Regions from separate parts of the Bacillus sp. FDAARGOS_235 genome, predicted to be linked through region 1. Evidence: riboswitches for the same ligand, from Rfam matches in the RefSeq annotation. Region 1 holds a riboswitch; the other holds the start of a gene.
What was found. A riboswitch is a leader RNA that binds a small molecule or an ion and turns the genes downstream of it on or off. The one in region 1 is predicted to bind FMN.
Positions count from the first base shown of each region.

Region 1 (16,211 bases):
TCTTTTTCAATAGCATTCATAAGAAAATATATTAATCCTATATAAATAGTATACAGCAAAATCATCTTGAAGAAAGTATGTTTTGAAATATAATAGCGAATATATTCTGACAGTTTTATTCCTCTTTAACTAACTTCTTATAAATCGGCTCATTTGTCAAGGAAAGAGACTCACAATTCACGTATCCTTTACATTTCTATACAAACAAAAAAAGAAAGAGGATAATCCCCTTTCTTTATTTCGCAAATACTCCTGAAACAATACCCATAATTTTTTGGACGACTTCTTCAATTGATAAAGAAGTTGTATCTAATTCCAATGCATCATCAGCCTTTTTTAGAGGAGAAACTTCGCGTTCTGAATCCAATTTATCACGCTGAGCAATTTCTTCTTGTAACTGCTCTAAATTAGAATCGAAACCTTTATTTATATTTTCTAAATGTCTTCTTTCCGCTCTTTCTTCTACAGAAGCAAGCATAAAGATTTTCACTTCAGCATCTGGTAACACATGTGTACCAATATCACGGCCATCCATTACAACGCCGCCTTTTTCCGCTAATTCTTGTTGACGACGAACCATTTCTTCACGAACAAGACGATGCTTTGCCACAATAGATACTCGATTCGTCACATCAGGCGTACGAATAACTTCCGAAACATCTTGTCCATTTAAAAATACAAGTTGTGTATTTTCTCCTTGTTGAAATTCAATATTCACATTTTTTACAACTTCCATTAGCTTTTCTTCATTTTCAATATCCACTTTTTGTTCAAGGGCTGCATATGTAATAGCACGGTACATTGCGCCTGTATCAATATAAACGTAAGAAAGCTTCTTTGCCACAACTTTTGCAACTGTACTTTTCCCAGCAGCTGCTGGACCATCTATAGCAATTGAAATTCGTTTATCCATTGTAACACCTCATTTTTTCACTTATAAAACAAAACGAAAAGCAGGTATTCATCCCTGCTTCTTCTCATTTGCTTCACGTCATTAAATCCTCAATTATTGTAGCATAATCCTTCCTAGAAGAAAACGAAAACTACCTACTCACCTGTAAGATTTCTTCTTTATTTTTCGCGACGACACCTTCATAATAAACAATTTTAGATAGATATTTTATTGATGACTTATGTATAAATAACAATTGCACAACACAAAGACAAATAAATTGAATTATTAATATACGAATGATAATTTTCTCCACCTTCTTCAAGATATCCACTCCTTCCCACCATATACTTACACATTACATTTCATGATTTTATACAACGTACATAGCGCAATTAAATTTATTGTCATATTCCAAGCATGCTTTTATACATTTTCATTGTCGAATTTACTCAAAACATGTTATGTTCTAAATGTATTTTTCAACTTGAAAGGGGTATAAGCATTGAAAAGAATCCTAGTTTTACACACAGGTGGAACAATTGCAATGGAGGAAGATAAAGAAACTGGGGTCGTACAACCAGGAGAAAAAAATCCTCTTTTAAAATTCATTCCTGATTTAGAAGGCGATGTTGATTTAATCGTTGAAGATGTGTTCCATCTACCATCTCCTCATATGACACCAAGCGAGATGTTACAATTACAAGTCATCATTGATGAAAGAGTAAAACAAGACAACATTCATGGCGTAGTCATTACGCATGGTACGGATACATTAGAAGAAACCGCATATTTCCTAGATTTAACAGTCAAAGCAACTATTCCAATCGTAGTAACAGGCGCAATGCGTTCTAGTAATGAATTAGGTGCTGATGGTCTATATAACTTCTTATCAGCTGTAAAAGTAGCTAGCAGTAATGAAGCTGCAGAAAAAGGTGTTCTAGTCGTATTAAACGACGAAATTCATTGCGCTACAAATGTAACGAAAACACATACAAGTAATGTTGCAACATTCCAAAGTCCACAATATGGACCAATTGGAATGGTAACAAAACGTGGTGTTGTTTTCCATCACGCTTTAGTACATCATGAAACGTATACAGTAAATAACATCTCTAAAAGCGTAGTTGTTCTAAAAGCATATGCTGGTATGGATGATACATTGTTAGCAGCAATTGAAAACCTTCCAGTTGACGGAATTGTCATTGAAGCGCTTGGACAAGGTAATTTGCCTCCACGTACACTCCCTAGTTTAGAACGATTAATAAGCAAAGGAATTCCAGTCGTATTAGTTTCACGTTGCTTCAATGGTATCGTTCAAGACGTATATTCATATGAAGGTGGCGGCAAACAATTAAAAGATATGGGCGTTATATTCACATACGGCTTAAACGCTCAAAAAGCACGTATTAAATTACTAGTCGCATTAGAGAATACAAAATCACATGAAACAATCCAAAATATGTTTATGCACGAATAAAAAAAGCTGTCGAATTTTTCGACAGCTTCTTTTTATTTTTCTCTCGACGCAATGGTTTGCGCAATCGCATCTCCATGAAATCTACCGTTCTCGATAAATATTTCATTTGCATTATTCCCAGCGGCAATTACACCTGCAATGAAAATATTTTCAGTGTTTGTTTCCATTCTATCCTCTGTATAAATCGGACGCCCAGTTTCTTCATCAATTCGAACGCCCATCTCCGTTAAGAAACTATGATCAGGATGGTAACCCGTCATCGCAAATACAAAATCATTTTGGATTGTAAATGCCCCGTCATCAACGGTATACGTTAATGTATGTTCAGTAATTTCTTTCACATGAGCCCCAAAATGCATTTGAATTGTACCGTTTCGTACTAACGCCTCAAATTCCGGTAAAATCCACGGCTTAATGCTCGGCGAGTACTCACTTCCACGATACAGTACCGTTACACGCGCTCCTGCTTTAACAAGTTCCAACGCAGCGTCTATACTTGAGTTTTTTCCACCTATAACTACTACATCTCGATCAAAATAAGGATGTCCTTCTTTAAAATAGTGAGCTACTTTCTTCAGTTCCTCACCTGGAACATTCATATAATTTGGATTGTCATAATATCCAGTGGCTACAACAATATATTTCGCTATATATATTTCTTTATGTCCGTCACGTTTCGTCGTCTCAACCTTAAAAACTTCTCCATCTTTTTGAACTTTCTCTACTCGTTCGAAAGCATTTATGCGTACAGATTTACGCTTTACTACTTCGCGATAATACGCAAGTGCTTGATTTCGAACTGGCTTACGGTTTTCGGTAATAAAAGCTACTTCACCAATTTCTAATTTTTCACTAGAGGAGAAAAATGTTTGATGAGTTGGATAATTATAAATCGCATTTACAATGTTTCCTTTTTCAATTACTAACGGATTAATCCCTACCTTTTGCAACGAAATTGCTGCTGCTAATCCGCACGGACCGCCTCCAATTATGATAGCTGTTTCTTTCTGCATACTCGGTTCACTCCTAGTCTTCTACCTCTGCACTATTTATAAAAACAAGAAAAAACCTACTTACAACAGTAGGCACCTATCTTTATTGTATTCATTTTTCATACGTTTGTCATCTAAACGAAACGTACATCCGATAGACATCTGCTAAAAACTGTTGAAATTTAATACCTTGTTTCCCTAATACATTTTCAGGATCAATCTTTCTAGCTGGATCAAGTGTTTTATGTGATACGATATCTTTTTTCGGATTCAAGCCAAAGTTTTGACATAAATAAGCATGATACCATGTAAAACGCGTATACGCTTCCCAAAAGTTAACATCACCGCCATAACAAAGTTCCACACCAATGGCAGCCTTATTCGCATCATAACCATATAAGTCATTATCCGTCGACACACCATATCGAACATGATACGCAACTTCATTTATAGGAACAATTTCCAATATTGTTTTGTCATCTATAAATGTATGCGCCGAAGCTTTCGGTTGTATTTCATTAAAGTAATCCCGATTTCCTATTGCATTGCTACCAGGATTTCCTGTATCATGACTTACAATAAACCTTACTTTAGAAAGAGGAATTCCCGGTCGTGAACTTCCATATCCAATATAGTTACGCTCTATAGGAAACATCGCCATTACTACCAACTCCCGCTTTAGAAAATTACCTTACTTCCTTATATATGTATTCGGTAGCAATGTCCTTATCGCATATTTCTTACACGAAGAGAAAATCGAAAATATTTGATGTGAACACCATAAATAACAAAATACTTACAGCGACTCCATAAAAACCGTAAAACCAAACACAATCTTCTTTCGTATCTAAGCCGAAAAATTTATTTACTGATTGTAATAATGTGCCACGCTTACTTTTTTTGTTTCGTAATACTTCCACTCGTTCTACAACATCTGCTGGCATCATAAATCTTTGGTCTACTGTCATTTTCATCATTTATCTCTCCTTAAAATCATTTCCGTTTTGTTTATCTAAGGAGAGTATAGCACGTTTGTTCGTACAGAACAAGCGTTCTTTTATTTTTTTATTTTATTTTTCAACAAGCCAAGTAATAATCGTGAATATAAAAGCGATTATCGGCCCTACTACAACCACACCAAATATTAAAAACAATAAGCCTTCTCCGAACATCCGAACGACACTTGTTTTTCGGGCTTTCATCGTTCTTGAGAGTTCTCCCTCTAAGCTCTTAACCTTTTCTTCTAATTGTTCTACTCGTTCCATCATTTCATTTTCCATATACAACACCTCACACTAATACTCCAACAAAAAAACGTGATTCCCTCGAAAGGAATCACGTTTTTTCACGATATAATATTATACCCAACCTCTGAAGCGACTTGCTTCAGCCATTTTACGAACACCAACCATATAAGCTGCTAAGCGCATGTTCACTTTACGAACTTGTGCTGTTTCATAAATAGAATCAAATGATCTTACCATTACTTTTTCTAAGCGTTGTTCTACTTCTTCTTCTGTCCAGTAGTAACCTTGGTTATTTTGTACCCACTCAAAGTAAGATACTGTAACTCCACCAGCACTTGCTAATACGTCTGGAACAAGTAAAATTCCGCGATCTGTTAAAATTTTAGTTGCTTCTAAAGTTGTTGGACCATTTGCAGCTTCAACAACAATTTTTGCTTTAATATTATTAGCATTTTCTTCTGTAATTTGGTTCTCAATTGCAGCTGGAACTAAAATATCGCAATCAAGTTCTAACAATTCTTTGTTTGAAATTGTATTATTGAATAGTTTTGTTACTGTACCGAAGCTATCACGACGGTCTAATAAATAATCAATATCTAATCCATTTGGATCATGTAATGCACCGTAAGCATCTGAAATTGCAATTACTTTCGCACCTGCATCATGCATAAATTTAGCTAAGAAGCTACCCGCATTACCGAACCCTTGAACAACAACACGCGCACCTTTAATATCAATGTCGCGTTTTTTTGCAGCTTCGCGAATACAAATTGTTACACCTTTCGCTGTTGCTGTTTCACGTCCGTGTGATCCACCTAATACAAGTGGCTTACCTGTAATAAATCCTGGTGAATTAAATTCATCAATACGGCTATACTCATCCATCATCCATGCCATAATTTGAGAGTTTGTAAATACGTCTGGAGCCGGAATATCTTTTGTAGGACCAACGATTTGGCTAATTGCTCGTACATAACCGCGGCTTAGTCTTTCTAATTCACGGAATGACATTTCACGTGGGTCACAGATAATTCCACCTTTACCTCCACCATACGGTAAATCAACAATACCACATTTTAAACTCATCCAGATCGAAAGTGCTTTCACTTCATTTTCTGTTACATTCGGATGGAAGCGAATTCCACCTTTCGTTGGACCAACAGCATCATTATGTTGCGCACGATATCCTGTAAATATTTTAACAGTCCCGTCATCCATACGAACTGGTATTTTCACTGTCATCATACGAATTGGTTCTTTTAATAATTCATATACTTCGTTTGGATAACCCAATTTTTCTAATGCTTCACTAATAACAATTTGTGTCGAATTCAATAGTTCAAAATGTTGTTCCCTTTGTTGTTGTGTTTTTGTTTGAGTTCCCTTTTCGGCTACCATAGTAAGTAAACCCCCTGTAATTTCACTTGTTTAGTAAACCTTCATTGCCTAGTATACACCGTTAAATTTGGAATGCAATAGAAAACGCTAACAAATATATACAACTTATTTCGTATTGCAAGCGTTTTCACTATTATTATAGTCCTTTTATTGCTTTTAGAAAAGTAAAATACTTAAATATTTAAATATTTTTTATCTCACTCGAATACAGCGTCGCGAAACGGTATATTTAATTAAGAAAACGTTTGTTTAAATATTTATAATTGACCCTAGCCTTACTCCTCTTATCCAAATAAAATGCAAAACCCCAGCTATGTTATATTAGCTGAGGTTTTGCTTTTTCACAAAGTAATTGTATACTTGTTCAATTGCTTGAGAAGCCATTAATTCTTTACCATACTCCATTACACGGTAAATGGTTGCCGTAGACGGATTACCGTATTCTGCTAAAATAGCTATAAAATCCGCCTTCAATAATTGTATTTGCTCTTCTTCTTCCATCCAAAGATAGAAACGCCCATCCCATGTATATAACTTTCCGCCAGTTACACCAAGGTTATATAAGCGATTCGACAGGTTAATTACGTCGTCTAGTGTAGCAAACTCATAAAGTATGTGCTCGCTCTCATCTAGAGTCACTTGCATTTCAATAAACTCGTCACGGAACTCATCATCTGTATCCACTTCTTGATTTTCCTTCGTTACTATTACAACCATGCCTTGTGCTTGTAGAGAAAATACTTCAACTGCAATCGGACCATCTGCTTCAAATCCTAATTCTTTATTTGCTTCTTGCATCATATCACGAAATAGTTGCTGTACTTTCGGTGCATTTCTCCATAAATCCTCTTTCGTTAATCCTCGTTCAGATAAATCATCAAATGTTAGGAAAATTTTTATCTTATTATAATTTAATCGTTCCAGCCTCATCTCATACCCTCCCTACGTAACCATTGAATCTAATTTTTATTATATGAAATAGAAAATAGATGGTTCTTTCCGAACAACTATTCTAACATTTTTAACCATTCATCCCATTCTTCTTTCGTATCGCCGATTAGGATTGTTTGAATGTTCAACTGATCTCGAGCGCTTATTTCCCCTATAACCCCAACAGAAAGGTTCTCATTTTTTTCTTGCAATAAATCCCCAACATTCATCGCCCTTTTCAGTTCTAGGCCATTTTCAAAAGAGACAAATAAATGTTTTGGCTGTATTTGCTCAACCGCTAATAACATGCCATCTCCCTCTAAACTTGTCCTAATATGTATCGCCTCATATCCTTTTAAACGTAAATACATTGAGAAAATAAATCCTTTCAATGTATTATTTTCTAACACAATTACTTTGTGTATGGAAGAAAACGTTGAAGCATTATGATACACCATTCCTAGACGAGTTTGTAAAAATGATACGGCATATTGGAATTGCGTCATTGCAATCTCATTGTTATTTTTTAGTGTCAACAATTTGTTTGTCACTTGAAGAATAATACCGGTGATAACTTTTTCTGTTGAATAAATACTAAAAGCCTCATTTATTAATGCAGAAGTTGTAATTTCATCAAATTCTAACAAAGCTTGTAGTAAATCGTCCACTAAAACAACTTCTTTATCGTAATGTATTTCTTTTTGGGCATTACTCTGCAAACGATTCCCTTCTAATAACTGCACTGCTTGTCCAATCATCATACCGGAAGAAACCTTCTCCATTAACCATTTCAAAATTCGAATATGCTCTTCTGTATATAATCGATGCCCAGCTTGATTCCGCTTTGGGGCAATAATCTGATATCGCCTTTCCCATGCACGAAGCGTACTCGGTTGAACTCCAATAATATTCGAAACAGCTTTTATATTATATTTTCCATTTAGAGTTGGCATCATTTCCCTCCACATAACGTAATAATATGTGTTTGAGCAGGTGCTCGAAAACGAAGTGGAATCAATGTTGTTCCGTATCCATTACTAACAAAGAGAGTCGTATTTGAATGATTATATACGCCACCTTTTAAATATTTTTCAGATGGGAATAATCGAATCTGTCCTCCATGTGTATGTCCACTTAACACAAGTGAAATTTGTTCTTTTCCAGACATTTTTTTTATTATATCAGGGTTGTGACTAATTAAAATACGAAATCCCTCTTCTTTACAATCAGCCAATGCTAAGTCTAAACGATCACGTTCCAATCCAACATCATCTACACCGAGTAAGCAAATTTTCTCTCCTAACTCAGATTCAAATACAACTCTTGTATTATCTAAAACTTTTACATTATTTTCTAATAGCAACGCATCTAATTCATGGTATTCAATCTCATAGTCATTATTTCCCCATACAAAATATACAGGAGCTATCGCTCTTAACTTTTGAATATTTGCAGAGATTTTTGATAAAGGTACGCCCTTTTCCGCTAAATCACCACCAATAATAACGAGATCTACTTTTCCCTTTATTCGCTCAATTAACGAATCTGAAACGACTCTTCTATGAATATCAGAAATAAAAAACATATTCATCTGTTGAAAACTTTGCGGGAATTCTTTAAATTCTAAAGTATGTTCCAATACCGTATTACGCATCGCTTCTTTATACATTACAAGAAGAAATATTATACCTATACATATGAGAGTACTTAATATTGTAATCCATATCATATTTTTACTCCCCTACTCATAAAGATAATCCTCAGTTTTTATAACAAGCTACGAATTGCTTAATTTACTAGCTCTCTTGTTTTACGGACTTATCTTTTATCGGAATTTTTAATTCTTGACCTGCACTCACTTCATCTTCTTCTAAGTTATTATACTTTTTAATAACTTCAATCCCACTTTCATCTGAAAAATATTGCTTCGCTATACTTTCTAAAGTTTCTCCCTTTTTCACAGTATGCGTTACCACCTTCTCAGATTGTTTCTGAGTTTCAGATTTGGCTGAATCAAAAAAAATTACTTCAAACGCACTTTTACCAGCATTACTACTATCACTTTTCACCTGAATATATTTATCCGTATACCATAAAATACTAATTGGTAGCAATATGAATAGACACGTTAATACTCGGACAAAAATGTGATTCATTTTAAACTTTTGCTTTTTCTCTTTATTTCTATGAAGTTCACTTCGCGGCGGTAAACTTTCATCTTCTTCCACTTGCTCAACTTCTAATTCCTCTTCAAAATCAGGAATTCGTTTCCTCATGTTGTTCACCACCACCTTCCATTTATTTTCTTAGTTGGAGTCCCATTATAAAATCAACAAGAAAGTGTGCAAAGATTGTTATAAATAAATTCTCTGTCCATTCAAATACATAACCAAAGACAAAACTAATAAAACAGACGAAACAAAACAAAAATGGCTTTGTTATATACCGAATATGTAAGACTGCAAATACTAAACTTGCTATTATAATTCCGAAATGAGTCTGCATTACACCTCTAAATAAAAATTCTTCTGCAAAGCCAATAACGAACGTAATAACGAGTAAATGCATAACTGACATTCCTTGAAACATCTTATCGTTAATACCACCATCATCAAACCAAGACTCTGGAAATACTCGCATTGCAACATAATCTAATAACACAATACCAATCGCTAATAAACTACCTACTATAAGTATTCGTACAGGTTCCCACTTCCAAAGACTAAAAACTTCTTTTGTATCTCGAAATAATATATATGCTAGCAAACAACCAATACCAATAATAATTAGCTGTGTTATATACAGATTCAGCCTTATTTCTTTCGGACTCATATCTTCAACATTATGCCTTTGAATGTTCATCATTCCTCCATCTTTTCTAGGCCGAAAAGCTTTTGTAACTCTGTTTCCCAATTATAGTCGAAATCGGATTGTTGCGCTCGTCTTTTTTTATACTCCGTTTTTGTAATACCACAATAATCGCAGCAATTTTTCAACTCTGTCTCTTTTCTATAACCGAACTGTTGAAGTACATATTCACGCCTACATCCTTTAACTTGTATCCATGACTTCATGTTTTCTAGCTCACTATATTTATTACGCAATCTTATTTCTACTTCAGCTATTAATCTGTTCATGATTTCATCTGACAAGCTCTCTAATATTAGTTTTCGCCGTTGTATGATCCCAAGCCGTTCGAGATGATAGCGGATGAAACGCCAATATTGTTCATTAAATCTTGCTGCATTATAACAAATTTCTTCTACATCTTCTATTGGTAATTCTTTCGTTTGAAACATTCTTTCTTGTAGTAAAGAAAATAAAAATTGTATTTGCGACTTACTTGGCAATTCATCTTCAATAATTGAAATTGGCAAATCGTGATCCAACGGACTACATAATAAAAAGGCTATACTCGGTTCGCCATCTCTTCCAGCTCTTCCGATTTCTTGCAAGTAGGAAGCTATATTAGTCGGATAATGGAAATGAATAATATATCTCGTATTCGACTTATTTACTCCCATACCAAAAGCACTTGTGCATATTACAATTTGCAATTGATCATTCATAAATTGCTGCTGAATTAACATACGCTCTTCATGTTCCATACCACCATGATAAAAAGCCACACCAGTACAGCCTTTTCCTCTTAAATATTCCGTTAAACGTTCTGTCCATGCTCTACTTGAACAATATACAATCCCAGGCCCCTGTAAATACATCACATGTTCCAAAAGTGCTTCTTTCTTCTCTTCTATCGTCTCTACAAATTGCACTTCCATTGCAATATTTGGACGATCAATAGAGTATGCATGCTGCGAGACATTCTTTAAACTTAAACTCTCTGCTATATCTTGCAGTACATCCTTTGTCGCTGTCGCTGTTAATGCTAGTACCGTAGGAGATCCAATGTTCTCAATTACTACGTTTAATTTTTTATAATCCGGTCTAAAATCATACCCCCACTGCGAAATACAATGGGCCTCATCCACAACAAACATTGAAATATGAATTTTCTTCAATTCTCTTATTAATAAATCCGATTGCAACATTTCTGGAGACACAAAAATAAATTTATAAAAAGCCAATTTTTTCATCGCTTCTCTTTTTTCACTTAATGTCCGAAAACTATTAAATGCAATCACTCGATTTTTCACAACATACTTTAATTGTGTAACTTGATCTTCCATTAAAGATAATAGTGGTGATACAACAAGCACTGTTCCTTCTTGCATTAGCCCTGGGAGTTGATAGCACATAGATTTCCCTCTTCCAGTCGGAAGCATCGCTATAACATCTTTTCCTTCTAATAAGTCTGTAATAACTTCTTTTTGTCCTTGACGAAATTCAGAATATCCAAACCACTTATATAAATATTCCTCAAGTTTCATTTATACCCTCCATCCGTGCCAATACAAGACGGACTTCAAAATAAGATATCTCTTCCCCAACCGCTTGTTTCAAGACACGTAACTTACGTGTTTGTAATGTCTCAATTACTTCTTTTACTTTATCTATTTTGTCTTTCTCCATAAACATCTCAATTGAAAATTCTTTTTCTCGTAAAGCGATTTCTACAAAATGATCTTCTATCGTTGCAACCTTCAAATTCCGAATTGTTGCTATTTCTTCCAGAAAGCGTCCTTGTCTCCAAAGATTATATGTTTTTTTCGTAGATATGCTAAATAAATCAGCCTTCTCATTTGGATAAGATATAATTTCAGCTAATAACGGAAACTCACTTTCTTTATTACGAACTTCTTGAATAATGAAATGAATTGTACCCCAAAATAAAAAATACACTCGAAATACATCTTGTTTCGTAATTTCCGCTAATTGTTGCAACGTACAACCGATGCGTTTATAGCCCGTTAAGCGATATGTTACGATTGTCGCCTCTAATGGTTTATTTTTTTGTAAAAGAGTATACATCTCCTTCCACAACCTTTTAGCCAATTCACTTCTCATATATGGTATTCCAGTGAGAAAACGTTTCACCCACATCATTATTTCTGTATCTTGCTGAATTGGAATAAATTTCGTATTCACCTGTTGTAAATTCGAAATGGTTTGAACGATTAATGATAATCTCTTCCAAAACGTTTCACCTATTTCACCATAGTGTAAACCATGTAAACACGTCGGAAAAGCAAAGTCATCTTTCCATTTGTTTAATTGCATGTTACCAGCAGTCGTTACTACGTATGTATTTTCATGTATAGATTGAACTAAATCCGTTTGTACCAACTTTGCAACTTCTTGATCATAATCAGCTCTATTCAAAGATTTATAAATCCCAAACAAAAAAGAAATTTGAAACATATTCCCATCTTGTAATGTTTGCGATGACCTCTTTCCTTTTAATAAATAATAAATAGAAGAAACGGTCCTTTCGCCATTCAATTGTTTTAAACAATACAATAAAGTATATTGTAGTTGCATTACCGCTTCCCCTTTCCAATTTAACTTAATTCTTTTTCAATATGATTACAACGTCTACTGTTACTCATTAACCTTATCATATCGGTACCATATGCTTGTACATACTCTATTGTACCAAACGAAATAACATTTACGTATTTTGAAAATCTTATGACATAATTCAAAAATAAGTTGACACTCTAATTGATAAGCATTATCATTATAATTTTATGTTGAAAAGTTTTACAAACCGTTTTACAATAAGGTTATAATTTTTATGGCGAGCTTTTCACATACATATTATCAGGAGGGAAAAAAGATGGCAAAATATACAATCGTTGATAAAGATACTTGTATCGCATGTGGTGCTTGCGGCGCTGCTGCACCAGACATTTATGACTATGATGATGAAGGTATTGCATTTGTAACATTAGATGATAACCAAGGTATCGTTGAAATTCCAGATGTATTAATTGAAGATATGATGGATGCATTCGAAGGTTGTCCAACTGACTCAATTAAAGTTGCTGACGAATCATTTGACGGCGACGCTTTAAAATTCGAATAGTCTTTTATTAACTTCAAAAAATGCCCCTCATATTGATGAGGGGCATTTTTTGTTCCCTATTTTCATTCTACTTATCAAAAAACCATTAGTAGTTTCACACTACTAATGGTTTTATTTTATATGTTATGCATTTTTCATTTTTGCAAACACCCATACTTTCAGGCGTGAGAATAATGCTACAAATACAATTGTTACTACAATTCCTTTAATTAAATTAAACGGTAAGATCGCTGTTACAACAGTCGTTCTTATAGCCTCACTAGACATAGCAGGTGCATTTAAAAACCAAGTGTAAGCTGGGAATATGATGATATAGTTTAATACACTCATAATTAGCGCCATTGTAATTGTCCCTAACATTAGTCCTGTCGTTAAACTCTTTACAGTACGATACTTTCTAAATAAGAAAGCTGCTGGTCCAATAAATAAACATCCTGCAATAAAGTTTGCAATTTCTCCAACTGGCACTCCTACTAAACTACCTTGAATCCCGTAATGTAAAATATTCTTTATTCCCTCTACAATTATCCCCGCAATTGGTCCAAAAATAATTGCAGCAATTAGAGCTGGCACATCACTAAAATCAATTTTTAAAAATGGCGGAAGCCCTGGGAACGGGAAATCCAACATCATTAGTAAATATGCAATACTACTTAGCATTGCTACACTCACCATCTTTACTACACTGTTTTTTTGTTTCATCGTTCTCTCTCCTTTTCCATCGATCATCTCATGGAAAGTGGAAAGGTTCTGCTATGCCTATTTTTTCATAGAATGAAAAAACCCTTTGTGTTTTACACAAAGGGAGAATTTAAGGCATATCAAACAGACGTTCAAATTCCTATCTTTTTTGAACGCTTGAACCTCCATCTTCTCCCATCCAGACTATACTGTCGGCTTTGGAATCACACCAAATCCTGCCTTAACGGCTCGCGGGCTTAGAACGAAATCATAAATAGTTCATCACCGCCGGTCGGGATTTTCACCCTGCCCCGAAGATAGACCGATATTCTATTTTCCCCTTCATTATACAACAACCTAATAACATTGTGAACTAAAAAATTGTAACTTATTTAAAATTAGTTATTTATTTTTTATAACCCATTAATAATTGCAAAATATTTTACAATACACCCCATATTTTTTATTATTAGGCATTTCTCTTTTGAATTCCCTAGTCATATATAATGAAAAGTGATAAGATGTTGAATTGTTAAGATAAGAACATTTTCTGAGTTATGGAGGAAATGTCATGAAGAAAGATAAAAGACACTCTATTCGAGAAGCAATGAAAAAAAACTTAAGAAAAGAATACTTTTACTTAAAAAAAGAATTACTTTTCTACTGTCCAATTGATTTAGGCACATTCTCAAGCGAGACATACTATGCTGCTTTCGATGAAGATGGCATCAGTATTTATCAGTATGATAAAAAAACAGAAAGTAAATTAAAATTGTGCGAGCGTCATCCATGGAAGAGTTGGAATAAAGTGAAGGTTGATCACTATTTGACAACTTCTCAATTTATTTTTCAAGGTGAGCGTAACTGGATATTATCCCTTTTCCAAAAAGGAAAAGAAGCTCAAAAAATTATCGAAGAGCATACATCTTTACAAACAGAAGTTGTTTCTCGCTCTTTCTTAAAAAAACTTCCTGGTTTTCGTTCTAATACACCGTTGAATAAATACATCGGCAGCATTTGTTACACTGCACTTATTGCATTTTTATTAAAATGGATGATTCCATTTCAAGCACCACAAATCGCCCTGTACTCTCTTTCGATTGGTTGTATGCTTCTTGGCTTACTTTGTTTGACAATCGGTTTAATTGAACCGACTATTGTACTGTTTCGAACAAAAGAAAAAACAAGAACAAAAGTTTTTTACTTATATAGCTACTTAGCTATTTCTGGATTTATATGTGTCTTTATTTTTTGGTAAAAGAAGAGCTAGTTAAACTAGCTCTTCTTTACTTTACGTATAATTGTTGACTTGGATAAATTCGCTCTTGCTGCAATCCATTTTTTGCTTTTATTTCCTTAAGTGTCATACTAAATTTCCTTGCAATATTAACTAAAGTATCCCCTTTTTGTACAACATATAATGAGGAAGAAACAACTTCATTTCTTTGTTCATTTAAAACAAGTAATGGATTCATCGCATTCTTTTTCGCCATCGTCCATCTTCCTTGATGAAGTTCTAAATGTAAATGTGCACCTCGTGATTCTCCTGTGTTTCCTACTTCTCCAATTATTTCTCCTTTTGAAATATAATCCCCTTGAACTACGTGTCTCTTATTTAAATGTGCATACACAGCCTCATATTCTCCATGTTTAATAAATACAACGTTCCCATAACTATTTGAATAATAAGACTTTGTCACCTTACCATCTTGAATAGCTGCCACAGGTACTCCGATCGGTGCAGCTATATCAATACCGTAGTGTTTTCCATGCCTTGTCCCAAAATAATCACTTATCTGTCCTTCCACAGGCCATGTCCATCGATTTTCTTCTGCGTAAACATGTAATTGAGATAAAAACAGTACAGTCAATAACATGACGCTACATTTTAACACTTTCATATACATCCTCCGTTTTCTAATTACCACCATACCTTCTCTATTTTGGTATATTACAGAAAAAAGTATACAAAAAAGAAAGTGAATTACTCCACTTCCTTCTCTTTCTTATCACGAAAAACTAATGCGCTACGGTTATACTCCACATCTTTTACTTGTAATCGAGTATTTATTACTCTAGCTACTGCAAACAAATAATCAGATAATCTATTTACATACTTTAGAACAACTTCATTTATTTCCACTTCTTTTTTCAACGACACGATAGAGCGCTCTGCTCTTCTTACAACAGTACGTGCAATATGAATGGTAGCCGATGCCTCGCTACCACCTGGTAAAATAAAGCGTTCTAATGGTGGCGCTTCTTCTATATACAAATCAATCCTTCTTTCCAAGCTTTCGACCATTTCGATCGTTACTTTATAAGGGATTTTCTCCTCCACTATCGCCAAATCTCCCCCGCAATCAAATAGTTCATGTTGAATATTTTCAAGGTCATTGTAAACATCTCCAAATGCCCCGCCTTGTAGCTTAGTCATCGCATATCCAATATGAGAATTCGCCTCATCTATCGTGCCATATGCTTCTACACGAATATTATCTTTATCCACCCTGCCACCTATTACACTTGTTTTCCCTTTATCTCCTGTTTTCGTATATAATTTCATTTCTTCACAGCACCTCTCTCGATATTCTTAATTCGA
Region 1 is NZ_CP020437.2:1,498,038-1,514,248, forward strand. Features, by position in the region: gene cmk ((d)CMP kinase) at 236-913, opposite strand; gene A6J74_RS29975 (DUF5359 family protein) at 1,044-1,217, opposite strand; gene ansA (asparaginase) at 1,398-2,372, shown strand; gene A6J74_RS09335 (YpdA family putative bacillithiol disulfide reductase) at 2,405-3,385, opposite strand; gene A6J74_RS09340 (peptidoglycan recognition protein family protein) at 3,495-4,025, opposite strand; gene A6J74_RS09345 (DUF3961 domain-containing protein) at 4,105-4,341, opposite strand; gene A6J74_RS09350 (hypothetical protein) at 4,435-4,644, opposite strand; gene gudB (NAD-specific glutamate dehydrogenase) at 4,723-6,009, opposite strand; gene A6J74_RS09360 (genetic competence negative regulator) at 6,331-6,939, opposite strand; gene A6J74_RS09365 (MerR family transcriptional regulator) at 7,017-7,892, opposite strand; gene A6J74_RS09370 (metallophosphoesterase) at 7,892-8,668, opposite strand; gene A6J74_RS09375 (LysM peptidoglycan-binding domain-containing protein) at 8,736-9,215, opposite strand; gene A6J74_RS09380 (CPBP family intramembrane glutamic endopeptidase) at 9,238-9,801, opposite strand; gene A6J74_RS09385 (RecQ family ATP-dependent DNA helicase) at 9,801-11,330, opposite strand; gene A6J74_RS09390 (YpbB family protein) at 11,320-12,381, opposite strand; gene A6J74_RS09395 (ferredoxin) at 12,680-12,928, shown strand; gene A6J74_RS09400 (ECF transporter S component) at 13,052-13,630, opposite strand; FMN riboswitch at 13,793-13,932, opposite strand; gene A6J74_RS09405 (hypothetical protein) at 14,181-14,867, shown strand; gene A6J74_RS09410 (peptidoglycan DD-metalloendopeptidase family protein) at 14,896-15,510, opposite strand; gene A6J74_RS09415 (cob(I)yrinic acid a,c-diamide adenosyltransferase) at 15,594-16,175, opposite strand.

Region 2 (16,211 bases), 2.6 Mb from region 1:
ACGGCGTCTTGAAATACCATTTTCTCCTTTTACGATGTAACCAAGCTCTTTAAATCTTTCATTCCAACGATCTACACGATCGATACTTTCTACCTCCATAATCATATCGATAATAGGTTTAGCTGCTAGTCCTGGCACTGATGTACTGCCAATATGATGAATCTCCACTGTTTCTGGCAGCACAGACTTCAATCTTTCAGCTTCCATTTGAAATTTTTCAATCCAATGATTTTCATATGGTACGACTACAATTTTTCTCATTTTAACTCCCCTTTTCTTACAAGCTCGTCAAAAAAATGACCAGCGATATACACTGATCATTTTCGTTATTATTTAAAGTCTTTCCAAGTAAGATTACTTTCACTTAACAGTTCTTCAAATGATTTATTCTTTTCACGTTCTTTTTGCTCTTGACGCTTTCTTTCTAGTTCTGCTGCCTCTTTTTTCTCTTCTCTCACTTGCAACTCTTTCTTCTTATTCTTTAATTGCTGCATAAGTGAATCATTTAATTGATCACCTAATGTAAGTGATTCTTTCTTCGGTTGGTTCATTTGAGATTGTCTTTGCACTTGCCTTTGTTTCTTTTTCTTCATACCGCTCACCTTTTACTTTTTTCTCCATTATAGAGGATACATGCTGAAATCGACAATAAAAAAGGTTCATTACTCTATTATTCATTATTTGTAAATTTGTTAATTTTTTTAAAAAACTAAATTTTTATATAGATATAATCCTATGAATCTATTAAAATTATGTCGTATGATGTCAGATTATAAAAAAAGGAGAAATGAATTATGTGGAAAAAAATTATTCCCGCTGTCGCAGTTTTAAGCACCATTACTTTTTCAAGTGTATTCGCCGCTCCCCCATCTCAGACTCCAGCCGAACAAAACCGTTACATAGACGTACAAATGCTTGGCATTAATGATTTCCATGGACAACTAGATACTGTTAAAAAAATTAATAATAAAGAAGCCGGTGGCGCTGATTACTTAGCCACTTATTTAAAAGAACGTAAAAAACAAAACCCTAATACACTTCTCGTACATGCTGGCGATATTGTCGGAGCTAGTCCACCAGTTTCAGCATTGTTACAAGACGAACCAACGATTGAATTTTTAAATGACTTAAAATTTGATGTAGGTACAATCGGAAACCATGAATTTGATGAAGGCATCGATGAAATGAAACGACTCATTTACGGTGGTTACCACGAAAAAACAGGGAATTTCAAAGGAGCAAACTTCCCTTATGTCGCTGCAAACTTCTATAACAAATCAACTGGTCGCTTATTCTTACCACCATTTACTGTAAAAATGGTAGATGGTGTTCCTGTAGGATTCATCGGTGTCGTTACAACTGATACACCAAATGTCGTTATGCCTACTATGCTTAAAAATGTACAGATCACTGACGAAGTGGAAGCGATTAATAAATCAACGCAACAATTAAAGCGTCTCGGTGTTAAATCCATCGTCGTCCTTGCACATGTTGGCGGAACGACAGATGAGTCTGGTATAACAAATGGCGACCTTAACCGAATTGCAAATGAAGCTGATCCAGAAGTTGATGTTATTTTCGGTGGGCATAGTCATACGTATGTAAATGGTACTGTTAATAATAAACTTATCGTACAAGCGAACTCTTACGGGATGGCTTTCTCAGACGTAGATGTAACAATTGACCGTAAAACAAAAGATATCGTAAAGAAAAAAGCTGAAGTTGTTACAACATACCATGAAGGTGTCGAACCTGATAAACAAGTAAAACAAAAGTTAGATCAATATAAAGAAAAAATCGCACCTCTTGTAAATGAAGTAGTCGGAAAATCTACAGCACCTATTGACCGTAAACAAAACGATGCTGGTGAATCTACACTTGGAAATTTAGTTGCCGATGCACAGCGCCAAACGATGCAAACTCAAATCGCACTTATGAATCCTGGTGGGATTCGTAATGACTTAGACGCTGGTGATATTACATGGGGCGAATTGTACGGCATTCAACCTTTTGGAAATCAGTTGATTAAAGCAGATTTAACAGGTCAAGATATTCGTGATATTTTAAATCAACAATGGCAAAAAGGAACAACGAGAATGCTGCAAATTTCAGGTATTCAATATACTTGGGATGCAAGCAAACCAAACGGTGAAAAGGTTACGAATATACGCTTAACAAATGGAGAAGAATTATCTCCATCTAAAACGTATAGCGTAGTTGCAAATGCTTTCTTAGCTTCTGGTGGTGATGGATTCGTATCATTTAAAAATGGTAAAAATGCAGAGACTGGTCCAAATGACTTTGAAGCACTAGTTGATTATGTAAAACAAGTAAAAGAGCCAATTCAACCAACTATTGATGGTAGAATTCAAAAAATAAATTAAGTACGCTCGAAATACGCACTCTGTACTTTTCATTGCAAAGGATATGCACTTATCCTTTATTCTAGCCGTAATATACATGAAACAAAGAAAAGGATACTCGTTCTTATAATGAACACAGTATCCTTTTCTTCAATTATCAAAATGTGATGTGTTGTTAAAGTCATATTGCTGTAAAAATTGTTGTAATGCCTCTTCTACAAGTTTAGATTTTTGAATCCCTTTTGATTCTGATATGATGTCTAATCTTGCTAATATTTCTTTATTAATAGAGAAGGTACGTTTCTTTTTTTCTGTACTTTTACTCATAATTGGTGCACTTACTTCTTCTCTCTTTCTTAATAATTCATAAATGCTTTGTAATTGCTCATAAATTAATACTTGATAATCTGTTTTCGCATATTGAAGGGCGGTCGCTTCTTGGAGTTGTAAGTGACGTGGTTCTTCTCCATCTCCTACAAAAATACGTTTCTTCCGTTCTCCATCATACTCGTATCCAATCCACCTTAATTTCTTCGATAATGTATACGGACTTATTTCAAGGCGCTTTGCTATAATAGCGATGGATTCACGCCTATTTAAACAATCTATAATTTCTCCAATCGTCACAATTTCCCCTCCTCCCATGTTGAAATGACACTAGCATGGTATGTTACAATGATTTTCTAACAGTATATGCAAAATAAATAGCCTGTGCGATTCATACGATTTCAGAAAAGGAGGTTTTCAATATGCTTTTTCGTAGCTGTACCCCACAGTTCTATAATGAAAATAAACAACTCATTCCTAATAGTATTGCTACGATGGAAAGCGTTATGATTAACAACCGAAAACAATTCCTCCTCATGCGTGGTCAAAACATAGAACAGCCTATTTTATTATGCTGTCACGGCGGACCTGGCATGGCACAAATCGGATTTATTCGCCATTTCCAAAAAGAATTAGAGAAGCACTTTATCGTTATTAATTGGGATCAACGCGGGGCAGGTAAATCCTTTTCAATGAAAGATTTCGGAGCAAATTTCACAATCGAACAATTCGTTTCCGATGCAAAAGAAGTGATTCAATATGTACTTAAAAGGTTCAACAAACAAAAACTATTTCTCGCTGGTCATTCTTGGGGAAGTATTATTGGGCTTAACATAGCACATCAATATCCAAAATATATCGAGGCTTACATCGGTATAGGGCAAATTGTACATATGAAACAAAATGAAGAATTGCTATATCAACATTTAATTCATTCTGCCAAAAAACATGATCATAAAAAAGCATTAGCTTCCCTTTTAAAATTAGGCAAACCACCATTTTTAGATACGAGACGTCTTATTATTCAAAGAAAGTGGCTTGGCACATTTGGAGGCGCAATCCAAAACGGATCTTCCTTTTCTTTCATACGAAAAGGTTTCTTTTCTCCTGAGTATACGCTATTAGATTGGTTCAAGTTTCTCGCAGGAAATTTAAAATCTGGCGTTTTATGGGAAGAAATGCTGACAATCGATTTCTTTTCGTCTATTTCAAGTTTATCTATTCCGGTATATTTTTGTTCTGGTCGCTATGATTATCAAACTCCGTATGCACTCGTTCAAGAATATTGTGATGTTATTGAAGCACCCATAAAGAAAATGATTTGGTTTCCAAATTCAGCACATTCTCCTGATCTAGAAGAACCAGAACTATTTGCTAATTCTTTACAATCCATCAAACAAGAGCTATCTTTTCATCATTAAATAAAAAAGGCTCTTTTACATTTCATAGAAAACATTTTATAATAATATGTCGCAAGTATTATGTATAAATATAGCAAACTGCTTCATATTCACTTGCCTTAACAGAATAAAAATTAGGGAGATTATATCTATTATGAACGCTGTACTCGTCGCAGTAGCAGTCATGCTATTGCTTAGTTTGTTACGTGTCCAAGTCATTGTCGCCATTATTATTGGAGCTCTAACAGGCGGACTTATCGGCGGACTCGGTATTTCAGAAACAATTAACACTTTTACAACTGGTCTTGGAAACAGTGCCCCTATCGCATTAAGCTATGCAATGCTTGGCGGTTTCGCTATTTCTCTTTCTAAAACAGGACTTCCAGATGCCATGATTCAAACCGCATTAAAATGGATTGGCAACGAACAAGACACAAAAAAACAAGTTTATTCTAAAATACTGATTTTATTCATCATTTTAACAATGGCTTGTTTCTCACAAAATGTTATCCCTGTTCATATCGCTTTCATCCCAATCTTAATTCCTGCACTTTTAAAAGTATTAAACGAGCTGAAAGTAGATCGTAGACTTGTCACATGTATTATTACATTCGGGTTAATTACACCTTATATGTGGATCCCTGCAGGATTCGGAAAAATTTATCATGACGTATTGCAAACAAATGCTGCCCAAAGCGGCCTTACATTTGATGTCGCGCTTATCCCAAAAGCGATGACTATTCCAGCAATCGGAATGATTATCGGATTATGTGTAGCGGTATTCATTACGTACCGAAAACCTCGTACATATGAAACAGAACAAATTCATACCGCTGAAAGTGAAATCGTTCCCTATACAAAGCGAAGCATCACTTTCGGATTATTATCTATCACAGCTACATTAACTGTTCAATTAGCAACAGAATCAATGATTTTCGGTGCCTTAGCGGGGATTATTGTCTTATCAATTAGTGGTAGTCTCCCCCTTAAAGAAGCAGATGCAATATTAACAAGTGGAATGCGTATGATGTCCTTTATCGGATTTGTCATGATTTCTGCCGCTGGATTTGGCGCTGTTCTTCGAAAAACAGGACATGTTGAATCACTTGTGCAAACGAGTGCACATTTCATCGGAAATAACAAACCGCTTGCTGCATTTCTTATGCTCGTTATCGGACTTCTCGTTACGATGGGAATTGGTTCATCCTTTTCAACCATTCCTATCTTAACAACAATTTTTGTACCCCTTTGCATTCAGCTTGGATTTAGTCCAATGGCTACAATTGCAATTATCGGTACAGCAGGAGCGCTAGGTGATGCAGGATCTCCAGCATCTGATAGTACACTTGGACCAACATCAGGTTTAAACGCTGACGGTCAACACCATCATATATGGGATACATGTGTACCGACTTTTCTGCATTATAATATACCGTTACTTATATTTGGCTTTATTGCCGCAATTACATTGTAAAAGGTGCGTATAAAACGCACCTTTTACTTTTTCATTTTCCCTTTTAATTGTTGAAAAGCTATTTTCGCTTCTTCTTCGACGTAATTTTCAATTGCTGGTAGTGATGGACCTATCCATTCACTCTCGATACTCCCATTCGGTCCAATAATTTTTAATTTTTCTGGTATATGTATATTTAGAAATTTGGCTGCTCGAATTAACTCGGTAGCAACCTTATCACTTGAAGCTACAATTCCATCTATATACGGATGAGTTTGCAATAACGTAATAAACTGTTTATTCGTATACCTTTGTACACATGCTTCTCGATAAGAGATCCCTTCATCCCAAACAGCGTCTAAAAATCCTGATATACGCTCTTCCATTTCTTCACTTTCTTCCCCCTCACCGAAATAAGCAAGAAAGTGACATGCTTTCTCTTTTAATAAAGAAACAGCCCTCTGTCCACTTTCATAATGATTTGTAAGAGGTTGTTTTTCCTCCATCACAACAAATGGGAATTCGATTTTCCCTAGACTTTTAAAAACTGATTTTGTCAAAATAACACCTGCAACGTTATTTTGCTTCAACATATGTATGTATCTATCTTTATTCTCTATATTACAAACGATTATTTGATAGCCTTCTTTATATGCTATTTCCTCAATACAATGTAGCAAAGTGATGTTTAATGGGTTACATAAATTCTCTACAAGTAATGCAATGATTGTTGAATTCTCTTTAAATAATGGCTTTGCTGCACTGTTTGGCCTATAACGTAATTCCTCAATTGCTTCCTTTACTTGTTTTACTGTTTCGTCATGAACGTATCCTTTTTCATTAATAACTCGTGAAACGGTTGCGACTGAAACACCTGCCAATTTTGCAACATCACGTATAGTTGCCACATCGTCACCCCTTAATATGGTAATAGATTACAATTTTAAGGTAACTTAAATTACAGTATTCGTCAAGAATAATAACTTATATTTCTGAAAATTGTTACATCATTTCAATAAACGATACTCCATCTGAATTTCATGTAAAATCGGGATATTATCATATCCAATGCGCGGAATTTCTTGCTTTATTTTTCGCGCCTCTTCTACTGCATTTACATATAAATTTGTCATCATGAAATTACGTTTTTGATAAAAGCGTAACGCGTTCATATTATCATTTGTTGTAATGAGCCAAACTCCTTGGCACTGTGCTTCTTGAGCAACTTGCAATACGCAATCCACAAGCTTCGTCCCGATCCCCTTCCTTTCTTGAAAACTATCTAACGATACAATTTCACACAAATTCCCAGTCACTTCATACGTTATAATTCCGATTATTCTGTCATCTAAAAACGCAACAAATCCTGGTAGCTCTTCTAACTGATGCCCCTTACCACGCGAAACCATCAATGAGCTCCCCCAGTTTTCACACATGAACATTCGGATTTTTTCTTTCATTGTTGATGTAATTTTTTTTATATGCACCATTTCCTATTTCTCTCCTTTTCTATCCTTGTGATACAATGTAAGTGTATCACATGTAACGGTATTTGGAGGATGAGGTAAAGTATGAAACGTTTTTTTGCAGCATTGTTTACTATACTAGGTGCGATAACTGCCCTTGGGATTTTCTTTACAAATAAAGTGATGTACTTGAAGAAAAAAACAGAGGAAGAAGTTCTAGAAAGAGAATCGAAAAAACATTTTCGTATAGAAGATTTTGACGCTCTTCATAAAGAAGAAATTCATATCCCTTCGCAATTCGGATATGATCTTCATGGATATTACATTCCTGCAGGTCATTCCAACAAGTTTATGGTTTTTTGTCACGGCGTAACTGTAAACAAAATGAACTCTGTAAAATATGCAAACTTATTTTTAAGCAGAGGATTTAATGTCCTTATTTATGATCATCGTCGTCATGGTAAAACCGGAGGAAAAACAACAAGCTATGGATACTATGAAAAACATGATTTAAAATCAGTAGTTGACTGGCTAAAAAGTCGTTTTGGCACAAATATAATACTCGGTATTCATGGTGAATCTATGGGCGCTGCAACACTACTTCAATACGCAGGACTTGTAGAAGATGGTGCTGATTTCTATATTGCAGATTGTCCTTTTTCTGATTTCTATGGGCAATTACAGCACCGCTTAAAGGTTGAATTCCATTTACCCAAATGGCCTTTATTACCATTAGCAAATGCTTTTTTAAAAGTTCGTGACGGGTATACAATTCGTGAAGTTTCACCAATCGACTGTATAAAAAACATTAACAATCCCGTTCTCTTTATTCATAGTAAAGATGACGATTATATTTTAGCCGATATGACAAAAGCTCTATATGAAGCAAAAGAAAATAATAAACAACTTTATATTGCAGAACACGGTGCACACGCTTGCTCTTATAACGAAAATAAAGAGGAGTATGAAGCAGCTCTTGATCAATTTTTGAACACATACGTAAAAGAAACAAAAAACAGGCTTGCATAAGCCTGTTTTTTTCATTGTGATAAAACGTCTGTAACTTGTTCCATGTTTTCAGAAATCCATTGCACAGCTTCATCTAGCGTTGGAAATTCTGTCGTTTGAAACGTTACCTCATCTTGAAGTAACCAAACATCCTTCGCTTCTTGTCCTACACCGGCAATCGACCAGTGCAATAAACTATATGGATGATTATCATTCAAAAATGATGCCCACGTGCGCTCATTTGCAATATTTCGTAATGTAAGTAATTGTTTATCCATCTTTCGTCACCTTACTCTAGTCAGTTATAAAAAACATTATAACACTCTCTTCTCTCCCAAAGAAAGTGCTCTTTTTATCCCGCGTTAACGGGCAGTGAGACTCCCATCTCAAAATTCAGCTGAAGCAAAGAAGTTAGGCGGGAGATTAACTGCCCGTAATCGCCCGATTGGTGAAGGCTAATAATCAGTGGAATGAACCCCCTCCACTAATTAAAGTTTCACTTTATATTGTCAAGTGCTTCCCTTGATTATATGATGAAATTAAGCGTTTGGGAAGGAGGGATAGCGTTGGCAAAAGTACAAATTAAAGTAAATGATAATGGCTCTTTTCGCGTTACAGGGGACGTGGAATTAGTCGACTCACAAGGGAATGTATTCCCAGCAAAACCAGCATTTTCTTTATGCCGTTGTGGTTTATCAAAAAATATGCCTTATTGCGATGCTTCGCATAAAGGTAAATTCGAATCTGTTGTTAGAGCACCAGAGGCAAAGTAATTTCGTATGTGACATGCACATTTTTTGTGCATGTTTTTTCTTTTAATCAAAGTCTGGATATTCCTTTTCCTAACAACATTTCTAACACTTTTGTCTCCATTTCAATCTCCATGTATTTTCACACAATTCTTCACATTCAAATATTTTTTGCTAGCCTTTTTTCTTTTTTGTGCTATAATTTGACCAAACAGCATCCTTCGGGGTCGGGTGAAATTCCCAACCGGCGGTGATGAAGTGAAAACTTCTAAGTCCGTGACCCGTTTTCAACTCGAAAACGGTGGATCTAGTGAAACTCTAGGGCCGACAGTATAGTCTGGATGGGAGAAGGATATGTTTCTAGTTTTTTATATAGTGAATACACTTTTATTTCAGTATGCATATTTTTATACATTCATTTTGAATTTATATATATGTTTAGTTTTCTATACTCATTTTTTATACTGAAATAAAAAAGAGACAACTAGCGTTTAAAAAATTCGATATTTTGCTAGGTTTTTTCCTTATGCAAAAATGTCAATCATCGCTAGGTTTCTTTCCTGTACTTTCGTATTCGAACTATAATTCTAGAAATCACGTCTCCCAAACCCCAAGGATATTAAATCCTTGGGGTTTTTTGATTTTTTTAGGAGAGGTGAAGAGAATGACTGATCAAGAATATATGAGGATTGCCTTGCAATTAGCTAAGGGGACATCAGGACAAACGAGTCCGAATCCTATGGTTGGTGCTGTTGTTGTAAAAGATGGAAACATCGTCGGAATGGGCGCTCATTTACGTGCTGGTGAAGAACACGCGGAAGTTCATGCCCTTCATATGGCTGGTGAGAAAGCCAAAAACGCTACCGTCTATGTAACACTTGAGCCGTGTAGCCACTTTGGAAAAACACCACCTTGCTGTGAATTACTCATCGAAAAGGGAGTTAAGCGCATTGTCATTGCTACCCTTGATTGCAACCCGCTCGTTTCTGGTAATGGAAAAAAGAAATTAGAAGAGGCAGGAATCGAAGTAACTACGGGTGTTCTTGAAACGGAAGCAGTTTTATTAAATCGCTACTTTTTTCACTACATGAAAACGAAACGCCCATTTGTCACGATAAAGACCGCGATGAGCTTAGATGGCAAAACAGCCACTGTAACTGGTGAAAGTAAGTGGATTACTGGTGCAGAAGCACGCGCTGACGTTCACCAATATCGCCATACACATGATGCAATTCTTGTTGGAGTGAATACAGTTATAGCCGACAATCCACATTTAACAACAAGAATTCCAAATGGCGGGAAACATTCTATTCGCGTTATTTTAGATACCCATTTACGAACGCCACCATCTTCTCATGTCATAACAGATACTTTAGCACCGACATGGATTATTGTAGGTAAGGATGTAAATAAAGAGAAAATAGCTTCTTATGAATCTAAAAATATAGCGATATTCCAAATGAAAACGAAGCAAATTGAAATTCAAGATGTTTTAGATCTACTCGGTGAAAAACAAATCCTGTCTCTCTTCATCGAAGGTGGACAAACTGTTCATGCAAGTTTCTTACAAACAAACAATTTCAATGAAATTGTAACCTATATAAGCCCGAAATTAATTGGCGGGAAAGGTGCTCCTACTCTTTTTGGAGGAAACGGTTTTTCAAAATTACAAGATTCGCTTTCCTTGAAAATTCAAGAGATGAAACAAATTGGCGATGATATCAAAATTGTTGCGACTGCCCGAAATGAGGTGACGAAATGTTTACAGGAATTGTAGAAGAATTAGGAACGATCACAAACATGCAACAAAGCGGAGAAGCGATGAAATTAACGATCCATGCAAATAAAATTTTATCTGATGTCCATTTAGGTGATAGTATCGCGGTTAACGGGATTTGCTTAACTGTAACGAGCTTTACAACTACTTCATTTACAGTTGATGCAATGCCTGAAACGATGAAATCAACATCACTTCGCCTGCTTAAATCACACTCTAAAGTAAATTTAGAGCGGGCCATGGCTGCAAACGGGCGCTTTGGTGGACATTTCGTTTCAGGACATATCGATGGCATCGGGACAATTTTAACTAAAAAACAACATTACAATGCCGTCTATTACAAAATAGCAATTTCCGATGAATTGCTACGCTATTGTTTGCATAAAGGATCCGTTGCTGTTGATGGAACGAGTTTAACGATATTTGATATAGACGAATCTTCCATAACAATTTCACTCATCCCACACACAGTAAGCGAATCTGTCATCGGAGAAAAGAATGCCGGAGATATCGTAAACATTGAGTGTGACATGATTGGTAAATATATCGAACGCTTTATTTCTAAACCTGTAAAACGAACGGGGTCAATGTCCGAAAGCTTTTTACAAGAAAACGGATTTCTATAAGGGGGAAACATAATGTTTCATCGTATTGAAGAAGCTCTAGAAGATTTAAGACAAGGAAAAGTCGTTATCGTATGCGACGATGAAAACCGAGAAAATGAAGGCGATTTTATCGCTTTAGCAGAGTATATTACGCCAGAAACAATTAATTTTATGATTACACATGGTCGCGGCCTCGTTTGCGTACCGATTACGGAAGGGTACGCAGAGCGCCTACAATTAGAACCAATGGTATCTCATAATACAGATTCACATCATACTGCGTTTACAGTGAGCATTGATCATGTTTCTACAACAACAGGGATTAGCGCTCACGAACGTGCAACTACGATACAAGAATTGTTAAACCCTGCATCTAAAGGTGCTGATTTCAATCGACCTGGACATATCTTTCCATTAATCGCAAAAGAAGGCGGTGTCCTTCGCCGTTCAGGTCATACAGAAGCTGCTGTCGATTTAGCAAAACTTTGCGGAGCAGAACCTGCTGGTGTCATTTGCGAGATTATTAATGAGGACGGTACGATGGCACGTGTACCTGATTTACTACAGTGCGCAAAACAATTTGATATAAAAATGATTACGATAGAAGATTTAATTGTTTATCGCCGCCATCATGAAACACTTGTGACGAGAGAAGTGGAAATTACCTTACCTACAGATTTCGGTACTTTCCAAGCAATTGGCTATTCTAACTCATTAGATACGAAAGAACATATTGCGCTCATAAAAGGTGATATTTCAACAGGTGAGCCGGTGCTTGTACGTGTTCATTCTGAATGTTTAACAGGAGATGTATTCGGTTCATGTCGCTGTGATTGCGGACCACAACTCCATGCAGCACTTGCTCAAATTGAGCGTGAAGGAAAAGGTGTTCTTCTTTATATGAGACAAGAAGGACGAGGCATCGGGCTTCTTAATAAGCTTCGCGCTTATAAATTGCAGGAAGAAGGATTCGATACTGTAGAAGCAAATGAAAAACTCGGCTTCCCTGCTGACCTTCGTGATTATGGTATCGGCGCTCAAATATTAAAAGATTTAGGCTTACAAAGTTTACGATTATTAACGAATAATCCAAGAAAGATTGCTGGCTTACAAGGTTACGATTTAGAAGTAGTCGAGCGTGTACCGTTGCAAATGCCAACAAAAGAAGAGAATAAAACATATTTACAAACGAAAGTAAACAAATTAGGACATTTATTAAACTTATAATCAAAGGAGAGATTTATTATGGTATTCGAAGGTCATTTAGTTGGTACAGGATTAAAAGTTGGGGTTGTTGTTGGACGTTTTAATGAATTTATTACAAGTAAATTACTTGGCGGCGCTTTAGACGGATTAAAACGTCACGGCGTAGAAGAAAATGATATTGATGTCGCTTGGGTTCCTGGTGCATTTGAAATTCCTTTAATCGCTAAAAAGATGGCCAGTAGCGGAAAGTATGATGCTGTTATTACTTTAGGTACTGTAATCCGCGGAGCTACTACACATTACGATTACGTTTGTAATGAAGTAGCAAAAGGTGTTGCGTCTTTATCACTACAAACTGACATCCCTGTTATTTTCGGTGTATTAACGACAGAAACAATTGAACAAGCGATTGAACGTGCAGGTACGAAAGCTGGTAATAAAGGATATGAATCAGCCGTTGCTGCCATTGAAATGGCTCACTTATCAAAACAATGGGCATAAAAAAAGAGGCTGCGGCCTCTTTTTATTTTTTCGCTTTTTTTCGTACATCTTTTATTAATTCATTCATCGTTTTTCCTTCTGTCTTTATACGAAGTGCTTGCGCTGTTCTCCATACATTCTCTCTTTTTTTCGCTTCTTCTATAATAGTAATTTCTTTTCGTACTTCCTTTAAATCTTTCCCTTCCGTTTTCAATCCAAAATGTTCAGCTTTCGTTCGAAAATGTTGTTCAATTCTTTGTTGCATCTCTTTTTGTTCAGGATTTTCAGCGGCCTTAACTGGATCAGTACTTATTGCTTTTATTAAAATTAGACAGGTCATAATCGCTAATATGTATTTGTGCATGTAAAATCCTCCAACCCAATATAAAATACATATTTACTATGTACAACTAGGGCTTGGAAAATTCGTCTGCAAAAATTCTTTTTCTCACTCAAAACCCATTCGTATCAAGTGATAATAGCCTTTTATTACATTTTATTTACAAAAAAAGCAAACTCTTTTACAAGTTTGCTTTTTCCTCTATCTTATAGTGCACATTCCTCAATCTCAAATCCTAAATCTTCAATCATACCCCAGTCTGCAGTTGGCTCTTGTCCAGCTGTCGTTAAGTAATCCCCGACAAAAATAGAGTTTGCTGCAAATAAGCCGAGTGGCTGTACAGAACGTAAATTAATTTCGCGACCTCCTGAAATACGAATTTCTTTTGTTGGGTTTACGAAACGCATCATCGCCAATACTTTTAAACATTCTACAGGTGTTAACTCTTTTTGTCCTTCAAGCGGTGTGCCCTTTACAGCAACGAGGAAATTACACGGAATAGAATCTGCATCTATACGTTGTAATTCAAATGCTATTTCAGCACGTTCTTCAATTGTTTCTCCCATTCCAAAAATCGCCCCAGAGCATGGTGAAATACCAGCTTGTTTCGCTTTTTGAACCGTATCAACACGATCGTCATACGTATGAGTTGAGCAAATGCTTTCATAATTGTTTTCATGTGTATTTAAGTTGTGGTTATAACGATGAACACCAGCTTCTGCTAAGCGTCCTGCTTGATCTTCGTTTAAGAAACCTAAACAGCAACAAATCTTCAAATCTGTCGTTTCACGAATTTCCTTCACAGCCCCAATTACGTGATTTACTTCTTTATCTGTCGGGCGACGGCCAGATGCTACAATACAATATGTACCCGCTTTACGGCGAATTGCTTCATGTGCTCCTTCTACAATCTTCTCCTGCGTTAACCATGCATATTTATCAATTGGTGCTTCTGAAATAATAGACTGTGAACAATACCCACAATCTTCAGGACATAAGCCAGATTTCGTATTAATAATCATATTCAATTTTATTTTCTTACCAAAATGATGATGACGAATGATGTAGGCTGCATTCATAATTTCTAAAACTTCTGTATCATCAGCTTCTAATATTGCTATTGCATCTTCTTTCGTAATCATTTTCTCTTCTACTACGTCGTATGCAAGTTTTTTCCAATCCCTTTTTGTTTGTACTTGTTTCATTTCATCTCTTCCCCTCTTTTGTTATATACGTAAATAAAGCATGATACGTTGCCATTATCCCTTCATTTCCCGTGAAGTCTCTTTCGTATATACGAAGCATCGCACGAAAGAGTGAGGGACTTTGGCAATATGATTCTTCATTACTATTGGTCGCTCCTACTTTTCGAATAGAATGCAGAAACTCTCTAACTTCTGCAAAACTCTCTATGTAACATGTTTCAGAAACATGTACATCCCCTGTTTCTATCTTGCATATATGGCGTAACTGATCTTTCGAATAAAAACGTTGACCTATCACTATTTCATTTCGTATATTTTTTTCTTCTTTCGCCCTCCGAAACGAATTGTGAAGCTCTTGAAAAGTTTCTTGTCCAAACGTTGAAAAGAGTAGTATCCCATCTGTAGACAAATGATGAAATAGATTTCTAATCACTTGTTTTAAATCATTTAGCCATTGAAATGTAGCATTTGAAATAATGACATCATATGATTCTTCTAATCGTAATCGTTCGATATCTTCACAGTGAAACGTTACATTTTTTACATTTTGTCTAGTTTTCGCAACCGCAATCATACTTTCAGCAAAATCAATAGCTGTAATATGCGCTTTTGGAAATAAGTTTGATAATTTCTCTGTGACATAACCTGTCCCGCATCCAAGTTCTAAAATACGTATCGATGAATTTGCACTATATCGTCGATTCAATGTAGAAAGTAATGAATGTGCCATCTTTTTTTGTACATTTGCATATTGATCGTAAGATACAGCTGCCACGTTAAACCGTTTTTGCAGTAACGTTTTGTTGATCATGTCGTATCCCCTCTACAAATTGAATTACCTCATTTGCACAATATTCAAAATTCGTTATACATAATGCGTGTCCTGCCTCACTTACTACCTTGAGTGTTACATTTGTATTGTCCGCCATACTATGAGCAGCAGACAATGGACATATTACATCCTGCTCTCCATGAATAAATAGTATAGGTGCTTGAATTTCTTTCAGCTCTCCTCTCATATCTGTTTCTATTAAATAATCCAAACCTAATTGTAAAGACTGAATAGAATCCCCTTTAAAATGTTTTACAATATCTTCAAAACATTTATTCTCTTTCAACTCATCTTTCGTAAACATATTTTCATAGAACCGCTTGAGCGTATCTTCTTTCTTCCCCACCAAATTCTTTTTCAGCCGTTCTACATGCAAAGAATTCCATCCACTTGTATAGTCACTCGTATTTGTAAATTTAGCAGTACCACCAATTAATACGATACCTTTCGCCTTAATCTTTTTATAGGCTTGAATTGCCGCTAAAGCTCCTAATGACCATCCAACTAAAATTACATTTTCATCATGCGCTACATCTATTATTCGTTCCGCAAACTCGCCTATCTCTTTCACGTTACGCCAATCTATGCATTGAACAGGATATTCTTTGAAATACGGAAGTACTAAATCCCAAACATTTTCTTCCATTCCCCATCCAGGGATAAAAATAATCTTTAGCTCTTTCATACGAAAAGCTCCTCTTCTTTCGCAATGTGAATAATTTGGTCAATGGCCCATTTTAAATCAGCTATTGTATGTTGTGACGTAACAGCAAAACGGACCCGGGAACTATTAATTGGAACCGTCGGTGGACGAATTGCAATTGCTGCGATGTCTACCTCTTGTAATCTTTTACTAAACCGTAAAGCATTTTCATTTGAACCGACTACAATCGGTACAATATGAGTTGAGCTATTCCCAATATCAAAACCAGCTTCTCGTAAATGGGTTCTGAAATATGCACCATTCGCTATAAGACTCTCTCTTCTTTCGTTATCTTCT
Region 2 is NZ_CP020437.2:4,190,765-4,206,975, reverse strand. Features, by position in the region: gene A6J74_RS24030 (GrpB family protein) at 1-261, opposite strand, end outside; gene A6J74_RS24025 (YqkE family protein) at 330-593, opposite strand; gene A6J74_RS24020 (bifunctional metallophosphatase/5'-nucleotidase) at 795-2,384, shown strand; gene A6J74_RS24015 (ribbon-helix-helix domain-containing protein) at 2,514-2,990, opposite strand; gene A6J74_RS24010 (alpha/beta fold hydrolase) at 3,113-4,111, shown strand; gene A6J74_RS24005 (Na+/H+ antiporter family protein) at 4,245-5,564, shown strand; gene A6J74_RS24000 (LacI family DNA-binding transcriptional regulator) at 5,588-6,451, opposite strand; gene A6J74_RS23995 (GNAT family N-acetyltransferase) at 6,551-7,033, opposite strand; gene A6J74_RS23990 (alpha/beta hydrolase) at 7,115-8,038, shown strand; gene A6J74_RS23985 (DUF2552 family protein) at 8,050-8,295, opposite strand; gene A6J74_RS23975 (CDGSH iron-sulfur domain-containing protein) at 8,548-8,790, shown strand; FMN riboswitch at 8,980-9,123, shown strand; gene ribD (bifunctional diaminohydroxyphosphoribosylaminopyrimidine deaminase/5-amino-6-(5-phosphoribosylamino)uracil reductase RibD) at 9,431-10,543, shown strand; gene ribE (riboflavin synthase subunit alpha) at 10,525-11,169, shown strand; gene ribBA (bifunctional 3,4-dihydroxy-2-butanone 4-phosphate synthase/GTP cyclohydrolase II) at 11,182-12,375, shown strand; gene ribH (6,7-dimethyl-8-ribityllumazine synthase) at 12,394-12,855, shown strand; gene A6J74_RS23950 (hypothetical protein) at 12,878-13,198, opposite strand; gene bioB (biotin synthase) at 13,381-14,379, opposite strand; gene bioC (malonyl-ACP O-methyltransferase BioC) at 14,381-15,190, opposite strand; gene A6J74_RS23935 (alpha/beta fold hydrolase) at 15,156-15,896, opposite strand; gene bioF (8-amino-7-oxononanoate synthase) at 15,893-16,211, opposite strand, start outside.
Region 2: another riboswitch for FMN. It lies ahead of ribD (bifunctional diaminohydroxyphosphoribosylaminopyrimidine deaminase/5-amino-6-(5-phosphoribosylamino)uracil reductase RibD); the one in region 1 lies ahead of A6J74_RS09400 (ECF transporter S component).